Regions from separate parts of the Levilactobacillus sp. genome, predicted to be linked through region 1. Evidence: predicted binding sites of a transcription regulator. Region 1 holds the regulator's gene; each other region holds the start of a gene.
What was found. Region 1 encodes HrcA, which represses chaperone genes, less so after heat shock. Its sites were predicted from a motif close to TTAGCACTCNNNNNNNNNGAGTGCTAA; they were not measured.
Positions count from the first base shown of each region.

Region 2: LKH74_RS08790 (ATP-dependent Clp protease ATP-binding subunit) is a predicted target of HrcA. The motif match lies at 3,419-3,445, and genes of this name have one in related genera.
Region 3: groES (co-chaperone GroES) is a predicted target of HrcA. The motif match lies at 3,735-3,761, and genes of this name have one in related genera.

Region 1 covers NZ_JALCJA010000001.1:348,231-354,580, forward strand. The annotation lists gene dnaJ (molecular chaperone DnaJ) at 1-547, opposite strand, end outside; gene dnaK (molecular chaperone DnaK) at 673-2,544, opposite strand; gene grpE (nucleotide exchange factor GrpE) at 2,583-3,173, opposite strand; gene hrcA (heat-inducible transcriptional repressor HrcA) at 3,194-4,231, opposite strand; gene ribF (riboflavin biosynthesis protein RibF) at 4,876-5,832, opposite strand; gene truB (tRNA pseudouridine(55) synthase TruB) at 5,855-6,350, opposite strand, start outside.
Region 2 covers NZ_JALCJA010000004.1:401,788-408,137, reverse strand. The annotation lists gene LKH74_RS08810 (glycosyltransferase family 4 protein) at 1-138, opposite strand, end outside; gene ptsP (phosphoenolpyruvate--protein phosphotransferase) at 514-2,250, opposite strand; gene LKH74_RS08800 (phosphocarrier protein HPr) at 2,250-2,516, opposite strand; gene LKH74_RS08795 (hypothetical protein) at 2,681-2,884, opposite strand; gene LKH74_RS08790 (ATP-dependent Clp protease ATP-binding subunit) at 3,625-5,874, shown strand; gene LKH74_RS08785 (MucBP domain-containing protein) at 6,120-6,350, shown strand, end outside.
Region 3 covers NZ_JALCJA010000005.1:91,551-97,900, forward strand. The annotation lists gene LKH74_RS09280 (ABC-F family ATP-binding cassette domain-containing protein) at 89-2,038, opposite strand; gene LKH74_RS09285 (redox-sensing transcriptional repressor Rex) at 2,342-2,980, shown strand; gene groES (co-chaperone GroES) at 3,797-4,081, shown strand; gene groL (chaperonin GroEL) at 4,142-5,767, shown strand.

The DNA of each region.
Region 1 (6,350 bases):
TGTTGGTTTCAGTCGTCACGTAACCTGACCCGCCACACTGGTGACAGGTGACTGGTGACGTCCCTGGCTTGGCGCCATTACCGCCACAGGTGTGGCATTGGGCCTCGCGGTTGTACTTGATCTTGGTCTTCTTCCCAAAGATGGCCTCTTCAAACTTCAAGTCCATCTGGTACTGAAGATCCCGACCTGGCCGAGGGGCGTTGGGGTTGCGTTGACCGCCACCGCCACCAAAGAATTGGTTGAAGATGTCGTCGAAGCCACCGCCGCCACCAAAGCCGCCGAAACCGCCCTGTTGACCGCCGCCAAAGCCACCGAAGCCGCCTTGAGCACCGTCTGCGGAACCATACTGGTCATAGTTGGCCCGTTTCTGTTCATCGCCCAACACATCGTAGGCGTCCTGCACGGCCTTGAATTTCTCCGCCGCGTCCGGTGCCTTGTTTAAGTCTGGGTGATACTTCTTTGATAATTTCCGATAGGCCTTTTTGATTTCTGCTTGACTGGCATCTTTTGCGACGCCTAGTACGCCATATAAGTCCGTTTCCGCCATCTTTTTCCTCCCAATCAAACCCGATATTTTTCGCTACTAGTAAGAATAGCATACTCGAAACAAAAAGCCAAAGCCCCAGGGACTCTGACTTCTTGTCTACACTCTCTTAAAGTGAAACGGGGCAATTACTTGTTATCGTCGTCGTGAACTTCGTGGAAGTCCCCATCAACGGTGTCGCCGTCTTTGCCATCGCTCTTAGCGTCGCCGCTAGCTTGGCCAGCAGCACCATCAGCACCGCCCTGAGCTTGTTGCGCTTGTTGGGCTTGTTGATACAACTTGACAGAGAGGTCTTGGATGATCTTATTCAAGTCATCCTTCTTGCTCTTCATGTCGTCCAGGTTGTTGGCTTCTTGGGCCTTCTTCAGGGCGTCACGTGCATCTTCGGCCTTCTTGATTTCGTCGTCAGAGACCTTCCCCTTAACGTCTTTCAACGTCTTGTCGGTCTGGAAGAGTAATTGGTCGACTTCGTTCTTGGTGTCGACTTCTTCCTTACGCTTCTTGTCGGCAGCTTCGTTTTCCTTAGCTTCCTTCATCATCTTGTCGACTTCTTCATCGGACAGGCCGTCGGAACTCTTGATGGTGATCTTTTGTTCCTTGTTGGTGCCCATGTCCTTAGCAGAAACGTTAACGATACCGTTCTTATCGATATCAAACGTTACTTGGATTTGAGGAACCCCACGAGGTGCGGCTGGAATGTCAGCGAGTTGGAAGTTACCCAACGTCTTGTTGTCAGCAGCCATTGGCCGTTCACCTTGTAAGACGTGGATATCAACGGCTGGTTGGTTATCCGCAGCGGTTGAGAAGACTTGCGATTTGCTGGTAGGAATCGTGGTGTTGCGGTCGATCAGCTTGGTGAAGACCCCACCCATGGTTTCGATCCCTAAGGACAATGGCGTCACATCCAGTAAGACAACGTCCTTGACGTCACCGGTGATGACCCCACCTTGAACGGCGGCACCTAAGGCAACGGCTTCATCAGGGTTGATGGAGTGGTTAGGTTCCTTACCAGTCCACTTTTGAACGGCTTCTTGCACGGCTGGGATCCGCGTTGACCCACCGTTTAAGATAACAACGTCAACGTCGCTAGCTTGTAAGTCAGCATCCTTCAACGCATTTTCAACGGGGATCCGGGTCTTTTCAACCAGGTCAGCCGTCAATTCGTTGAACTTCGCCCGCGTCAAGCTCTTTTCCAAGTGCAGTGGGCCATTGTCGCCGGCAGAAATAAATGGCAAGCTGATTTGTGCTTCGGTAACCCCAGAGAGGTCCTTCTTAGCCTTTTCAGCAGCGTCCTTTAACCGTTGAACGGCCATCTTATCCTTAGATAAGTCAACGCCATTTTCGTCCTTGAATCCGGCGATCAACCAGTCCATGATCTTTTGGTCAAAGTCATCCCCACCTAAATGGGTATCCCCGTTAGTTGACAGCACGTCGAAGACCCCGTCACCTAAGTCCAGGATGGAGACATCAAAGGTCCCACCACCCAGGTCATAGACCATGACTTTTTCATCTTTGTCTTGCTTGTCCAAGCCATAAGCCAAGGCTGCGGCCGTTGGTTCGTTGATGATCCGTTCAACGTTCAAGCCGGCAATCTTCCCAGCATCCTTAGTAGCTTGCCGTTGGGCATCGTTGAAGTAAGCTGGCACCGTGATGACGGCTTTGTCAACCGTGTCACCAATGTAGTCTTCAGCAAACGACTTCAAGTGTTGCAAGATCATTGCGGAAACTTGTTCTGGCGTGTAATCCTTGCCATCGATGGTTTCCTTGAAGCCAGCTTCACCCATGTGACTCTTGATGGATGAAATCGTGTTTGGGTTGGTGATTGCTTGGCGCTTGGCCACTTCACCGACCTGGGTTTCACCGTCTTTAAACGCAACAACGGATGGTGTCGTCCGGGCACCTTCCTTGTTCGCAATAATCTTTGGCGTACTGCCTTCGAGAACGGCAACGGCTGAGTTGGTCGTCCCTAAGTCAATCCCGATAATCTTGTTACTTGCCATCAAAAATTCCCTCTTTTTTTAGTTTTTTATTTATAAATTTATTGCGCCACGACAACCATGGCAGGCCGGAGAACCCGGTCCTTGAGCTGGTAGCCCTTTTGGAGCACGTTGACCACCGTTTCAGCCGTTTGGCCGTCAGAAACGGGAACCGACTGAACCGCTTGGTGCAAGGTTGGGTCAAACTTCTGACCCAGCGCGGCAATTTCCGTCACGTGATTACGCTTCAACGCATCTTCCATGTGATCGTAGGTCATCTGCACACCCTTTTTGATCTGCTTACTGGTCTCGTCGGTCGCATCGACCGCTAAGGCCCGCTCCAGGTTATCGATCACGGGGAGCACGTCCTTAGCGAGTTGCTGACCATCGTACTTGATGAGCGCGGCCTGTTCTTTTTGGTAACGGGTCTGCATGTTTTGCACTTCCGCTTCGGCACGCAGGTACTTGTCCTCAAAGTCGTCAGCCTTCTTTTGAACGGCAGCTAAAGCCTCTGCCGTGACCGTTGGCTTGGGCTTGTCAGCGGGCTTTGCGTCCGCCGGTGTGGCTTGCTCAGTCTTGTCTGGGTCTTGCTTTGTAGTGGCGGCCTTTGCCGCAGTTTCATCATCAGTGGATGGTTGTTGCTTGTCAGCCACGATAAAAAACCTCCCTTTCTTTACTCGTCGTAGAACCGATAGTAATCTAACAGTTTCTTCGCGAGCTCTTCACGAAACGCACCGACAATTCCCAACATCCGTGAATACGGCATGCGGGTCGGCCCTAAAATGGCGATCATACCCTTACCATGCTGGTTCACGTCGTAGGTGGCGGTGATCAGGCTGAAGTTTCTCAAGGCATCGTTGGTCATTTCATTACCGATTTGCACGGAAATGTTGTCCCGCGGTTGCCCCAAGACGTTGGCGATATCATCGGTCTTGTCGATCAATGAATACAGCGACTTCAGTGAATCAACATCGCTATCCTGCGAGAAGTTCAATAGATTCAAGCGACCACCAACGTAAAACCGCTCTTGGGCGGCTCGCGTCAAAACGTCGCCGAAAATATCCAGAAAACCTTCCGGACTCTGCAGGTAGTTGGCAATCTTCATCGGAATGTCCGCCTGCAGCTTTTGAACCACTTCTGGTAGCGTCAACCCGACCAACTGATCATTGATCAGCCGAACGACGGCCTCTAATTGATCGCCGGTAACGGACTCACTCACGTCAAAGGTCTGGTTCTCCACATCACCACTATCGGTGACGAGGATGGCCATCACTTGCCGCTTACCGAGTGGGACCAACCGGAACCCACTGAGCCGACTATCCTTTAATTCCGGCTTCAACGTAAACGCGGTGTAACTCGTCAGGTTAGACAAAATCGTGGCCGATTGCGAAATAATTTCGTCAATCTTGTGGAAATCGCCGCCTAACGAGGATTGAATCACGTCAATATCATTGGGTCGTAGCGGATCGGGTTTTACCAAATGGTCAACGTAATACCGGTACCCTTCAACCGAAGGAATCCGACCGGAAGAGGAATGGGTCTTTTTGATCAGGCCCTGTTCTTCCAACGCCGCCATTTCATTACGAATTGTCGCTGAGCTTACGTGGATGGGTAACTGCTTGGCTAATGCCTTGGACCCCACCGGCACACCAGTGTTGGTAAAGTCGCGGACAACGGCTCGCAGAATCATCATTTGTCTTTCTGAAAGCATCACAATCACCCCTTTTTTAGCACTCAAACAACACAAGTGCTAAGTCACATATATAATGTAGCAAAACCGGGTTTTGAAGTCAAGAAATCTGGTAGAATTTTTAGCAATCGTTGGCATTAAGTGCTAATTTTTTAGAATTCGCTTAGAATACAGCGTTTTCAGTGGCGCTTGTGGCAACTGACCGCCTTATCGGGTGCGAGGAATTGCCACTTCATCAATGCTCCCTGCTCAATACTCTCTACCGATTAATCGTCACTCATCGGCATTTGTCAGCGTGGTCGATTCGAAACCCGCAAAAAAGACTTAGCCACCCCGTAACGAGTTGGCTAAGTCCTTTACCTAATTTATGACTGAAGGTTGAACCTAAAATTAACACGCTGATTGCCATAATGACGGTATTCTGACACCTAAAATCGGCGGAACCAGTTGCCTGTTGGCGCACGTTTCAGCTACGAGGCCACTTTGAGACGTGTTCTTCGGCTCAAAGCGAGACGGCGAGACCGCCCTTTGGCGCGACCCGCCCCAGCGTTCCAACCCCTATTTGGCGAACGGTAGGCGGCCAGCTCACATTGTGAGGCTGAAATCGCCTATTTTTGATGCTATGGGTTGCACGATCACAATCGTTTCAATTGATAACCTTCAGTTTACGATTCACGCGTGGCGACCTGTTGGAAATAGGCCCGCGTGTCCGCTTCGTCTTGTTTTAACTGGGCGACTAGGCCGTTGGCGTCGGCGAATTTGACCTCACCGCGTAACCGGTGGTGCCACTCGACTTCGACCGGCTCGCCGTACAGGTTGCCCTGGAAGTCCAGGAGGTTCATTTCGACCGTGATGGGCCGGTCATCCCCAAAGGTCACGTTGCGGCCCACAGAGACCATCCCAGGGTACCAGATGGCCCCGACCTTCAACCGGGCCGTGTAAATGCCAATACCTGGGATCCATTCGTCTTGCGGTGCCATCACGTTGGCCGTGGGGTAGCCGATAGTCCGCCCCCGGGCCTCGCCATGCACCACCAGGCCGGTCGAGCGATACGTGTACCCCAGTAATTGATTCACCAGGTCCACGTCCCCGGCGCGCATGGCTGTCCGAATCCGCGTGGAGCTGACCTTTTCGTCGCCGCTGGCTTCTTCGGGCACCGTGACCACGTCAAAGCGCCCCTGGGCGTACTCAGGGAGGTGCGCCATGTTGGCCACGTCCTTCTTGCCATAGGTGTGGTCAAATCCGGCCACGGCCGCCACCGTGTGGAACGCCACCAAATAATGGTCGACGAATTCCTGCGGCGTCTGGGCCGCAAACTCACCGGTGTAGTTGACCAGAAAGACCCGGTCGACTCCCAACCGGTCCAGCTGTTGGAGCTTACGGTTGATGGGACTCAAATACTTTTGGTCGTCTGCTTGTAGTGGCCGATAGACCAACGCGGGATGGTGATCATAGGTCAAGACCGCCAGTTTAACGCCCTTGGCTTGCGCGAGCGCCTTGGCGCGGTTGATCACGGCTTGATGCCCGCGATGAACGCCATCGAAAAAGCCCATGGCCAAGACCACTGGCTCATCGGGAATTTGCCGTGCATCTAACGGGTGGTGTATGTGAATAACTTCCATTGGAAATTCCTCTTCTCAAAACTTAGTTCACCGCAAACATTTTTAGCGGCTTATATTGTTGCTTTTCTTCGGACCACTGGTACAGGCACTTGGTCGCTCCCTGATAGGTCAAGGCGACTTCCGGGGCCGTGGCCCCATCGAGCTCGGCGGCCGTCAAGAAGACGCCATTTTTAACCAGCTGCCAAACGCGGTCGCTCAACGCCACGTGTGGATACGCCGTTAGGGCATAATCGATGGGCCGCAAAATGGTCGTCAGGTCCTCGGCGGCCATGGCGGCTGCGACCTGATCCAACGTCACCGTTTGGTCCAGTGTGAACCCGCCGCTTTGTTGGCGGGTCAATGACGCCATGACAGCCGGCACACCCAATAGCCGACCCAAATCGACCGCTAACGTCCGCACGTAAGTCCCCTTCGAGCAGCCCACTTCAAAGGCCACCGTTTGGGTCCCGGCATCGGCGTCAAATGTCCCGGCATCTTGCAAGGTAAAGTGGTCGACCGTCACCGTTCTGGTCGGACGT
Region 2 (6,350 bases), on a different contig from region 1:
CTCCACGTGTGGATCAGTGGTCGTGAAAATGTAGACTTGGTGCCCCTGTTTTTCCAATTGATCTCGCAGCGTCTTAATGGACGTCGCGACCCCACTCACTTGAGGGAAATAGGTATCCGTAAATATGCCAATGTTCATTGCCAATCCCCCTTGCGTCTTGTGTTTTGGCTAAATAGTCAGGTACTACGCATTTTACAATCATCATAATTATATGGGTTTGCCTAGGTGATTGCAAACTACAACGGCAGTTGCGGGCAAATTAATTGTTGCACATTGCGACTACAGTGGTAAGTGGAACTGGCCGCCTTACCGTCCGCCCAGCAAGCCTCACCTCAGACTGACGTAGGTTCCTGATTTCACCACCCCTTCCCCCACCATAAAAAATAAGAGCCTGGGACAGACCTCCCAGGCTCTTCGTGCTACCCTTACATAGCTGAAACGTGCGCCAAAAGACAGCCGGTTCCGCTTAAGGCTGCTAATCGCCTTTTTGCACACTCTTTTAATTTTTCTATATTAATCCGTTTGATTCAACACATCAGGCACCGCCGCTTGGACCATCGTCACGACCTCCTGGCTAGTGCTGGCTGAGTTTAAGACCGTCTCAACGAGAGATTGGAGTTCCTTGGCGTTTAGCTGACTGATCAGCTGTCGTGTCCTTAGGATCGACCCCGCGCCCATGGAAAACTCGTCTAAGCCCATCCCCAATAGCAGGGGCACCGCAATCGGGTCGCCGGCCATTTCGCCGCACATCGCCACAGGAATCCCCGCCGCGTGACCGGCCGTGATGATCCGGTCGACCAACCGCAAAATCGCAGGATGGTACGGCTGGTACAGGTACCCCACGTCTTGGTTCGTGCGATCCGCGGCCATCGTGTAGCCAATCAGGTCGTTGGTCCCAATGCTCATGAAGTCGACCTCTTGGGCAAACCGGTCCGCCAGCATTGCCGCCGCGGGGACCTCGACCATCATGCCCACTTTCACTTTCCCCATGGGCACCTTGGCCGCGGTCAGTTTGGTCCGCTCATCATCATAAATGGCCTTGGCTTGGCGCAACTCGTCTAGCGTGGCAATCATTGGAAACATGATCCGCAGATTCCCAAAAGCCGAGGCCCGCAACAAGGCCCGTAGCTGACTACGGAAGATGTTTTGGTGCGCCAAGCTCTGCCGAATCGCTCGGGCTCCCAAGAAGGGGTTGGCTTCCGGCTTTTGCTTCAGATACGGCAACGGCTTATCGCCCCCGATATCGAGCGTCCGAATCACCACCGGTCGCGGCGCTAAGGATTGAACGACCCGGCGATAAGCCACGAACTGTTCATCTTCCGTGGGGAGCTGATCGCTATCCATGTAGAGAAACTCCGTGCGCATGAGGCCAATTGCCTCCGCCCCATTCTGTAAAATATTGGGGAGATCATTGACCGTGCCGACGTTAGCCGCCAACACCACCCCCATGCCATCTTGACTGGTCGTGGTGTGATGCCGCAACGTCGCGAGCCGTTTCATGTTCGCCGTGCGGTCCTGCATGGCTTGCTTGGCCATCGCCAGCTCCGGCTTGGTCGGTTCACTGATGACCGTGCCGCGCGAGCCGTTAACGATGACCGTCGCCCCCTCCTGTAACTCAGTCGTCGCCGATTGGGTCCCCACGACTGCGGGGATATTCAACGACCGCGCTAAGATCGACGAGTGGGACGTCCGGCCACCCAGGTCCGTGACGAACCCCAGGATGTACTTGGCATCGACCGAAACCGTGTCGCTGGGAATCAGGTCATGGGTGACCACAACCACGGGTTCCTTCAGTAACGCCAGGTCAGGCAAGCGCACCCCGAGCAAATGGGCCGTGAGTCGCTTAGTCACGTCATGCAAATCACTGACACGTTCTTGCATATACGTACTGGTCAGGGCCTTTAATTTGGTCTCGTAAGTCGCCGCTACACCGGCCAACGCCACTTCGGCATTGATGTGTTCGGTCTTGATTTGGGTTTCAATGGCCCCAATGAATTCCGGGTCCTGGAGCATCTCAATGTGGGCACTAAAAACCTGGGCACTATCAGCGCCCAGGTTTTTAGTTGCTCGAGTTTTAATCGTCTCGACTTCTGAGACGGCTGCTTCAAGGGCCTGATGGAATCGATTTAATTCGTAATCAAGATTAGTGATTGACCGTCTTTTAACGCGCAGGTCTGGTTCAACAAACCGGTAAACCCGGCCGCAAGCCACCCCATCACTGGCGGCAATTCCCTTGAGCATCGCTCTCATTAGTCAGATAAACCCTCTTTTTTCAACGTTTCAGCCACTGCCTTCATGGCATCTGCTTCATCGTCGCCGTCAGTCGTGATGGTGATGCTGGCGTTTTGGCCAACACCTAAGGACATAACGCCCATGATGGACTTCAAGTTAACGGACTTGTCTTGGTATTGTAAGCTAACTTCTGAGTTGAACTTGCTAGCAGCCTGTACTAATAACGTTGCTGGACGGGCGTGGATACCAGTTTCTGCAGTGACACGAAATTCGCGTTTTTCCATAATTGATCGATCTCCTTTAAGCTTAGGTTGATTTCTTGCCGAACGTGACTCACCTCGACCTTGCGCATGGGTCAAACAACCATTTTGTGAGTTACGCCTACCTTCTAAGAATATCAATCTCAACCCCAAATTACAAGCATTCATGAACCGCTTACATCAAATAATCATGATTCAGCATCATTTTTGCCGCCATCATCGTAACGGTAGATGAGCTTGCCCCCCTTGTGGGCTTGACCCACGACCCGTTTTCGGGTTTCAAAGGCCATGAAGGCTTTTTGAAAGGCGGGAAATTCTTCCGGGGTCACTTCAAATTCATCCAGTTCCTTATTCTTGAGCTGATTCATCAGCGCGGTAAAATCTTTTGCCAATTTTTTCTGCCTCCTCTTTAGCATCATCTGAAAATAGCCAACATGGGCTCAAGCGACCATCTGGACGTTCGCCGGCTGACCACCTTCGCTCCGCTGACCTAAGACTTCCAGTATACCCGGTTTTACCCGGTCACACCACTCTTTCATCTTAACACCGCTGAAGGGTGAAAGGCGAAAATCAACTGGAACTATGATGATCATGCGACTCATGGCGTCAAAAGTAGTCGCTTTCAGCCTTACAATGTGGACTGGCCGCCTACCGTTCGCCAATTTTAGGTGTCAGAACACAGCTGTTACGGCAACCAACGCATTAACTTTAGCTTCAACTTCTAGTTAACATCGTTAGTAAGGTCGCCAACCCTTAAACCATTCAGCCGCAACGCTATCGGCTGCGCCAAGGTTGGTGGCCGCCCCTACGCCGGTCCGCGGCAATTTTTCGCCACCAACGGCCCCCACTCCCCGGGGAACCTGCCAACCATTGACCGCCCAAAAGTACCCCGTTTTGCAAGATTTGGCCGTTTTCAAGTGGTGATTTTAGCATTCTACCTAGGAGAGTGCTAGAATGAAAATGTTCGCTGGAGATGCCCCACTTTGCACCGCTTGTGCCCCGAAACAAATTACTTGCACGGGGACGCGAACGCGGTATAATGTGGTCAATGGTCAAGAAAGGTCAAACCCTTTCGAACGGACCTGCGTGGGGAGCTCCCACGAGAATTCCAGGCAAGAAAGGAGACGACAAGATGCTATGTCAAAATTGCCACCGCAATGAAGCAACGATTCACCTGTACATGAGCGTGAACGGGCAGCGGCAACAAGTTGACCTATGCCAAAATTGTTACCAACTGCTTAAGCAGCAACAAAACGATTCTGGAAATGGAGGTGGCCGTATGGCACAAGATCCATTCGGCTTTGGCAACCTGGATGATATTTTCCGGGCAATGCAAGGCGGCAACGGCAATGAACAAGCTGACTACCGGCAATCCGGTGCGCAGCCTGGTCAACCGACCCAACCGACCGGCAACAACGGCGGTAAGGGCAATGGCCTACTCAGTCAGTACGGCTTGAACCTGACCCAGCTGGCAAAGGACGGTAAGGTTGATCCCGTCATTGGTCGGGACAAGGAGACGGCTCAAGTCATCGAAATTCTCAACCGCCGGACCAAGAACAACCCCGTTTTGATTGGGGAAGCCGGTGTTGGGAAGACGGCCGTCATCGAAGGCCTTGCGGAACGCATTGTTGAAGGCAACGTTCCTGAAAAATTAGCCAACAAGCAAATTATTCGGTTGGACGTGGTCTCTTTGGTTCAAGGAACCGGGATCCGCGGGCAATTTGAACAACGGATGCAACAACTGATGAAGGAAGTCCAGAGTAATCCGGACATCATCCTCTTCATTGACGAAATCCATGAAATCATGGGTGCCGGCAACGCTGAAGGTGGTATGGACGCGGGTAACGTCTTGAAGCCCGCTTTGGCACGGGGTGACTTCCAACTCATCGGGGCCACGACTTTAAATGAATACAGAGATATTGAAAAGGACCAAGCCCTCGCCCGGCGGTTCCAACCGGTCACGGTCGACGAACCGAGCGCTGATGAAGCCATCAAGATTTTACAAGGCATCCAAAAGAAGTACGAAGATTACCACCACGTTCACTACACGGATGACGCCATTGAGGCGGCCGTGCGGTTGTCCGATCGTTACATCCAAGACCGGTTCTTACCTGACAAGGCCATTGACCTGTTGGATGAAGCCGGCTCACGGAAGAATTTGACGATCAACGTGGCTGATCCTAAGGCCATTGATGAAAAGATCAAGAGTGCTGAGGACCAAAAGCAGGCCGCTTTGAAGCAGGAAGACTACGAAAAAGCCGCCTACTACCGTGATCAAGTCAACAAGTTAGAAAAGTCTAAGGAAGACGCCAAGAACGCTGATCAAAACCAGTCGGCAACGGTCACCGTTAAAGACATGCAAGACATCGTCGAAGAAAAGACGTCTATCCCAGTTGGGGAACTGGCAGCTAAGGAACAACATCAACTGCAAAGCCTCCCAACAGATTTGGAAAAGCACGTCATCGGTCAAAACGAGGCCGTGGACAAGGTTGCCCGGGCCATTCGCCGGAACCGCATTGGGTTAAACGGCACGGGCCGGCCAATCGGGTCCTTCCTCTTCGTTGGTCCTACTGGTGTCGGGAAGACGGAATTAGCCAAGCAATTGGCCAATGAACTCTTCGGCTCCCAGGAGGCTATGATTCGCTTTGACATGTCTGAATACATGGAACCACATTCCATTTCTAAGTTGATCGGGTCACCACCTGGCTATGTCGGCTATGAAGAAGCTGGCCAATTGACGGAACAAGTTCGTCGCCACCCATACACCTTGGTTCTGCTGGACGAAATTGAAAAGGCCCACCCCGACGTCATGAATATGTTCTTACAAATTCTGGACGACGGTCGTCTGACCGATTCTCAAGGACGGACAGTTTCCTTCAAGGATACGCTGATCATCATGACCAGTAACGCCGGGACCGGTGACGCCGAAGCCAACGTTGGGTTCGGGGCTGCCGCTGAAGGCAAGACGCACTCTGTTCTGGGTAACTTAACCAACTACTTCAAGCCAGAATTCTTAAACCGGTTTGACGATATCATCGAATTCAATGCCTTGAGCAAGGAAAACTTGATGCACATCGTTGACTTAATGATTGGTGACGTCAACCAGATGTTAGCCGCTCAAGGGCTGCACATCCACGTCACAGAACCAGTTGAGGAACAGCTTGTGACTAAGGGCTACAATCCAGCCATGGGGGCTCGGCCATTACGGCGGGTCATCCAAGAAGAGATTGAAGATCGGATTGCCGACTTCTACCTGGATCACGCGGACGTCAAGAATCTCGTGGCCAAGATCGAAGACGGTAAGATCGTCTTAGCTGCTGACAACGAAGCCAACCAGGCCGACGCTGCCGCATCCAAGACGGACGATACCAATACGAAATAAGCGTGATGAAACGGCAGCTGCCTGTGGGCGGTTGCCGTTTTTGTTTGTCTCTAACTTTGGTAGGAGGTGTCCCCCAGAGCAGGCGGACCCCCTGGCAGCCGCAGGTAACTGGTTTGGCGACCAGCCCCACCCCTATTCCCAACAACTTTTTTACCTGTCATGGAAGCGTTTTGCAATTAGGGTCTGCAATCGGGCTGCAGAATGCGGTATACTGGTTTTAACGAAACTTCTGGAGGTGAAAGGACATGGCTTTTTTTGACTGGTTACGGCGGGTGATCGAACCGGCGCGACCGCCGAAACATCGACCGCGGCACGCACAACGCCGGGCGGCCCCGGTGACGCCACCTGACGCACCCGTGACGCCACCGACCACTCCGGCGCCTTTGACCCCCACGCCGCAACCCGTGTCCCCGACACCTCAGCCGACACCGGCCATAACCACCCAGCCGCCGGTTACCGCCACCTTAGTGGTTCGG
Region 3 (6,350 bases), on a different contig from region 1:
TAAACACAAAATCCCCCTGAGTCGGCAATCTAGCCGTTAACTCAGGGGGATTTAATTTTGGTTTCGTGATGCTTAACTGCACGCTTGTTTAATCAAAGTCTTCCAGTGCCAGACTCTTTTCGGTCCATTCCTCTTCAGTCGTGTCCAACTCGGTGGTGACGGCCGTCAGTTGTTCTTGGAGGTCGGCCAGTTTGTCGGCGTCGTTGAAGTTCTCGGGGGAACTCATGGCGGTCTCGACTGTGGTCTTCTGCGTTTCCAGCTCGCCCAGCTTGGTTTCTAGGGCGTCGACCTGGCGACTCAGCTTCCGCTTGGCCTTGGCCTGTTCCTTTTGTTGCTGATAGTCGACCTGCGTTTGCTTGGGCGTATCCACGGTCGGGTGGGCGGCCTCGGCTTCGGCGGCTTCCTTAGCCGCGTAGGCGTCCTGTTCGGCTTTCTTTTCGACATAATAATCGTAATTGCCGAGGTAGCGGGTCGTTCCGGTCGGGGCCAGCTCAACGACTTGGGTGGCCACTTGGTTGATGAAGTATCGGTCATGGGAAACGAACAGGATCGTGCCGTCAAATTCATTCAACGCGTTTTCCAGAACCTCACGACTATCGATGTCCAAGTGGTTCGTGGGTTCGTCTAGCATTAAGAAATTGTCATGGCGCAAGGCCAGCTTGGTTAACAGTAATCGGGCCCGTTCGCCCCCACTGAGGCTATGGACGGTCTTGTCCACGTCGGCTCCGGTAAACAGGAAGCTACCGAGAATCGAGCGAATATCGCCCTCAGGCGTCGTGGGGTGGTCGTCCCACAATTCGTGAAGCACGGTCTTTTTCTCGTGCAGTGTGGCTTGGTCCTGGTCGTAGTACCCCGTGTCGACGCCGGTCCCAAAGATGATTTGGCCCTGAATGGCGGGGATCCGGCCGAGAATCGTTTTCAACAGGGTGGACTTCCCAATCCCGTTGGGGCCAACAATGGCCACGGCCTGGTGTTTCTTGATGTCCAAATTGACGGGTGCGCAGAGGACCTGGTCGTCATACCCGACCGCGCCGTTGACCACGTCGAGCACGACGTTACCGCTTTGCCGGTGAGGCTTAAAGGTGAAGCGGGCGACCTTTTCATCGCCTTCAGGTTTGGCGATGCGGTCCATCTTTTCTAGCTGCTTCCGTCGGGCCTGGGCCCGTTTGGTGGTTGAAGCCCGGACGATGTTTTTGTTCACGAAGTCTTCCAGCTTGCTGATCTCGGTCTGTTGCTTGTCGTATTCCTTCCATTCCCGCTTGAGCCGTTCGGCCTTGGCATCGATGTAGTGCGAATAGTTGCCGGGGTAGTGATCCAATCCGCCGTGAGCCATGTCGTAAACGTCATTGACTACGTGGTCCAGGAAGTAGCGGTCATGGGAAACGACTAGAATGGCGCCAGAATAGCCCTGTAAATAGCCTTCCAACCAGGTGAGCGTTTCGACGTCCAAGTGGTTGGTTGGTTCATCGAGAATCAACAGGTCGGGCTTTTCCAGCAACAGTTTGGCCAAGGCCAGTTGGGTGCGTTGCCCACCGGAAAGTTCGTTGATGGGCTTGTCGTAGTATTCTTCGCCAAATTCAAAACCGTGGAGCACGCCACGAATTTCGGCCTGGTAGCCGTAGCCGTTGTGGTCGCTAAAGTCTTGTTGGAGCTGATCGTAGGTCGCACTGATCTGTTGGAACTGTTCGGTATCCGCAATCACGGCGGGATCACTCATCTGCTGTTCCAGTTCGTGGATGCGTTTTTCGGTGGCGCGGACCTCAGCGAAGACGTCGAGCATTTCGTTCCAGACGGTCTTGGACGAGGCCAGTCCGGCGTTTTGGGCTTGGTAGCCCATGGTCAGCCCCCGTTTGGTCGTAATCTGACCGACGTCCGGGGTGGTTTCGCCGGCAATCATTTTCAGTAGGGTGGACTTCCCAGCACCGTTGCGGCCAACTAGCGCCACGCGGCCATGCTCGGGGACGTCCATGGTTACATTTTCAAATAAGACGGTCGCCCCGAAACGCCGGGTAACCTGTTGGACTTGCAAAAGAATCACGGTATGACCTCCTTGATGGGGTATTCATTATTTTTAGGGTAATTGAGATATCTTGAAAATCTTTGGTTTACGCGGCAGTTTGGGTGCCTTTCAGTCAAAACCTCAGTAGGTCTATTTTAGCATATTCTGCAATTAGACCGAAATTCCTAAAGAATTGTGAAAAAGTATTGCAATTTCTTTCACAAGGCGGGCGGTTATGCTATAATTTGTAAGAAAGTAAATTTCACAATCAGATTGTCATTTAGAGAAATGGTTATTGCCAGACTGGCAGTGACCAGCAAGATTGATTAGGAGGTCTCGTTTTTGACAGAACAAAAGATTCCCCGCGCCACAGCTAAGCGGCTCCCCATTTACTACCGCTACTTGAATATCCTGTTGGACGCGGACAAGACGCGTGTTTCCTCGACTGAATTATCTGAGGCGGTCAAAGTTGACTCTGCCACCATTCGCCGAGACTTTTCGTACTTCGGTGCCCTGGGTAAGCGGGGGTACGGCTACGATGTTGAAAGTTTAATTAAATTCTTCAAGAAGATTCTGAACCAAGATCGGCTGACCAACGTGGCCTTAATCGGGGTCGGAAATTTGGGTCATGCCCTGTTGAACTTTAACTTCCACCAGGATGGCAACGTCCGGATCAGCGCCGCTTTTGACGTGAACGCCGACATTGCCAACACGATTCAAAGCGGTGTGCCAATTTATCCGATGACGGAATTGCGGACACAGCTGGAAGAACAACAGATTCAGGTCGCTATCTTAACGGTGCCGTCCGACGTCGCCCAATCCGTCACGGATGATGCCGTCGCCGGTGGGGTGAAGGGAATTTTGAACTTCACGCCATTGCGGGTCACGGTACCCAAGGACGTCCGGGTCCAAAACGTGGACTTGACCAACGAATTACAAACGTTGATTTACTTCTTGGAACACTACAACAGCAAAGAATAGAACGGGGTCGTAATCTTTTGGGGGATTACGACTTTTTGTTTACGCTTTGTGAAAACGCCACCAGAAAAGTCAGTTCGAGGACCGCTAAATGTCCTTCACAAATCAGACTTGTGAAAGTTCAGCTATAAACAACGGGCTAAACGGATTGGTGAGCAAGGAATCACTGGCCGCTTGCCGTTTAAAAAGAGTGTGACGACAGTTGCCTGTTGGCGCACTCTCGGCTACGGTAGTGCGTGCTAGTAACAGTTGCTTTAATCCCAGGTAGTAGCTACATTGACAACTAGTCTTTCATTAACACAGTGTTACTGATAACCGTCAACCTTGCCGGAGGCAGCCAGGGCGGAGCCGGCTGTGTCGGCGGTGTTACCTGGCGTTATTTGCCAGGTTACAGCGCGGGACGACTTGAGAGACTGGTGGTCTTGCCAGGCTTTCAAGCGAACCGGAAGACCGCTCCTCAGGCTGAAGGTGTTCCCCATAGCAGGCGGAACCCTGGCTGACGCAGGCGCCTGGTTTGACCAATTTTAGATATCGGAACACCGTCATTACGACAATCAGCACGTTAATTTCAGTTTCAACCTTCAGCCAGGTGATTACCAACCCGTCAGCCAGTCCAGCCGGATATTAGAAAAATCATAGAATGAAGGATTTCGCTTAGAGCCGCAAGGGCTAGGCGAACCGGGCCGTTAGCACTCTTCAAATTGTTTGCCAAATTCCTTGATTTTTAGAACGAAAAACCATATATTAGATATTGTGATTAGCACTTATGTTAGTCAAGTGCTAACAGTGCTAAAAAGTAAGTTTATTGGAGGGATTCAAGTGTTAAAACCATTAGGAGACCGCGTCATTTTAGATCAACCACAAGAAGAAGAAACGACGGTTGGCGGCATTGTTTTAGCAAGTAATGCGCAGGAAAAGCCTTCAACGGCTAACGTTGTTGCTGTAAGTGATGGCCGTGTGTTAGACAATGGCGATAAGGTAGCCCCAGCTGTTAAGGTTGGCGACAAGGTATTGTTCGACAAGTACGCCGGTACGGAAGTTAAGTACAACGACAAGACTTACCTTGTTTTACACGAAAAGGATTTAGTCGCTGTCGTTGATTAATTTCTTTCCCACTAATACGAGAGATTATTTAAAAAATTTAGTATGAGGTGAATGTAGAAAATGGCTAAAGAACTGAAATTCTCTGAAGATGCACGCAGCAAAATGCTGGCCGGTGTTGACAAGTTAGCTGACACGGTTAAGACCACCTTAGGGCCTAAGGGTCGTAACGTTGTCTTGGAACAAAGCTACGGCAACCCAACCATCACGAACGATGGGGTCACGATTGCCAAGGCCATCGAACTCGATGACCATTTCGAAAACATGGGTGCCAAGTTGGTTTCCGAAGTTGCTTCTAAAACCAACGACATCGCTGGTGACGGGACCACGACCGCTACGGTATTGACCCAAGCCATCGTTAACGAAGGTATGAAGAACGTGACGGCCGGTGCCAACCCTGTTGGTATCCGTCGCGGGATCGAAAAGGCAACTGACGCCGCTGTTAAGGCGCTGCACAAGATGTCTATCGACGTTAAGACTAAGGACGATATCGCCCAAATCGCTTCCATTTCATCCGCTAGCAAGGAAACGGGTAAGTTAATTGCTGACGCCATGGAAAAGGTTGGTAACGATGGGGTCATCACTATTGAAGAATCTCGTGGGGTTGATACCAGCTTAGACGTTGTTGAAGGGATGCAATTCGATCGTGGGTACATGTCTCAATACATGGTTACCGACAACGATAAGATGGAAGCTAACCTCGATAACCCTTACATCTTGATCACTGACAAGAAGATCAGCAACATCCAAGACATCTTGCCATTGCTGCAATCCGTTGTTGAACAAAGCCGTTCACTGTTGATCATCGCGGATGACATCACCGGTGAAGCCTTACCTACCTTGGTCTTGAACAAGATGCGTGGGACCTTCAACGTGGTTGCTGTCAAGGCGCCTGGCTTTGGTGACCGTCGTAAGGCCCAATTGGCTGATATCGCAACCTTAACGGGTGGGACTGTGATTACCGATGACTTAGGCTTGAACTTGAAGGACACGACCATTGATCAATTAGGTCAAGCCCAAAAGGTCAACGTGACTAAGGATGACACCACCATCGTTGAAGGTGCTGGTGCTAAGGACCAAATCGCTGCTCGGGTTGCTGAAATCAAGGGTCAGATTGAAGAAACGACTTCTGACTTTGACCGCGACAAGCTGAAGGAACGTTTGGCTAAGTTATCCGGTGGGGTTGCCGTCGTTCGTGTCGGTGCCGCTACGGAAACTGAATTGAAGGAACGTAAATACCGGATTGAAGATGCCTTGAACGCGACCCGTGCCGCCGTTGAAGAAGGCTTCGTTGCTGGTGGTGGGACTGCCTTGATCAACGTCATTGGTGACGTAGCCAAGGTTGACGCTGAAGGCGACGAACAGACCGGTGTGAACATCGTGCTGCGTGCTTTGGAAGAACCAGTTCGCCAAATCGCACAAAACGCTGGTGTTGAAGGCTCCGTTGTCGTTGAACACTTGAAGAGCGAAAAGCCAGGTATTGGCTACAACGCCGCAGACGACAAGTACGAAGACATGGTTAAGGCCGGCATCACTGACCCAACCAAGGTTACTCGTTCTGCACTTCAAAACGCTGCTTCTGTTTCTGCTTTGCTGTTGACGACTGAAGCTGTTGTCGCTGAAAAGCCAGAAGACAACCCAGCACCTGCAGCCCCAGCTGCTAACCCAGGTATGGGCGGCATGATGTAAGCTGCATTTAATTAAAAATGATTGACGAGAAGTCTGAACTTGCGGGTTCAGGCTTCTTTTTTGTTGGCAGCTGAAAAAAGAGTGTGCCAACAGGCGGTTAACTGCCTAGCAGTCTTAAGTGGAACCAGGTGCCTGTCGGCGCACGTTTCGGCTATGAGGCCACTTTGAGACCGCCCTTTGGCCTCGGCCCATTCCCGCGTTCTACCCCATATTTAGCGAACGGCAGGCGGTCCAGTTCGCAGTGTGCGGCTGTAAGCGACTATTTTTAACGCCATGAGTCGCAGGATAACAAGCGTTTTAGCTGATGTTCGCCGTTCACCCTTTAGTTGGTAGAAAGTTCAGCTTTAGCTTGAATGTGGGGCGACTTAGCGTTAGAATCAAGCATTGTCGCTGAAATAGGGGAAGGGTCTCAGAAATTTCAGTTGCTAAGAGGCACCACTAGCTGAAACGCCTCGGCTAGGTCTGCATCTATACGATGACGTTCCAACTCATCTCTAGTGAACGGTAAGGCGGCCAGTACCCCCTACGTAACAACCAAAGACCGGCTGAAATTCAACCCAACAGGGTAGCAACAAAATTTGGC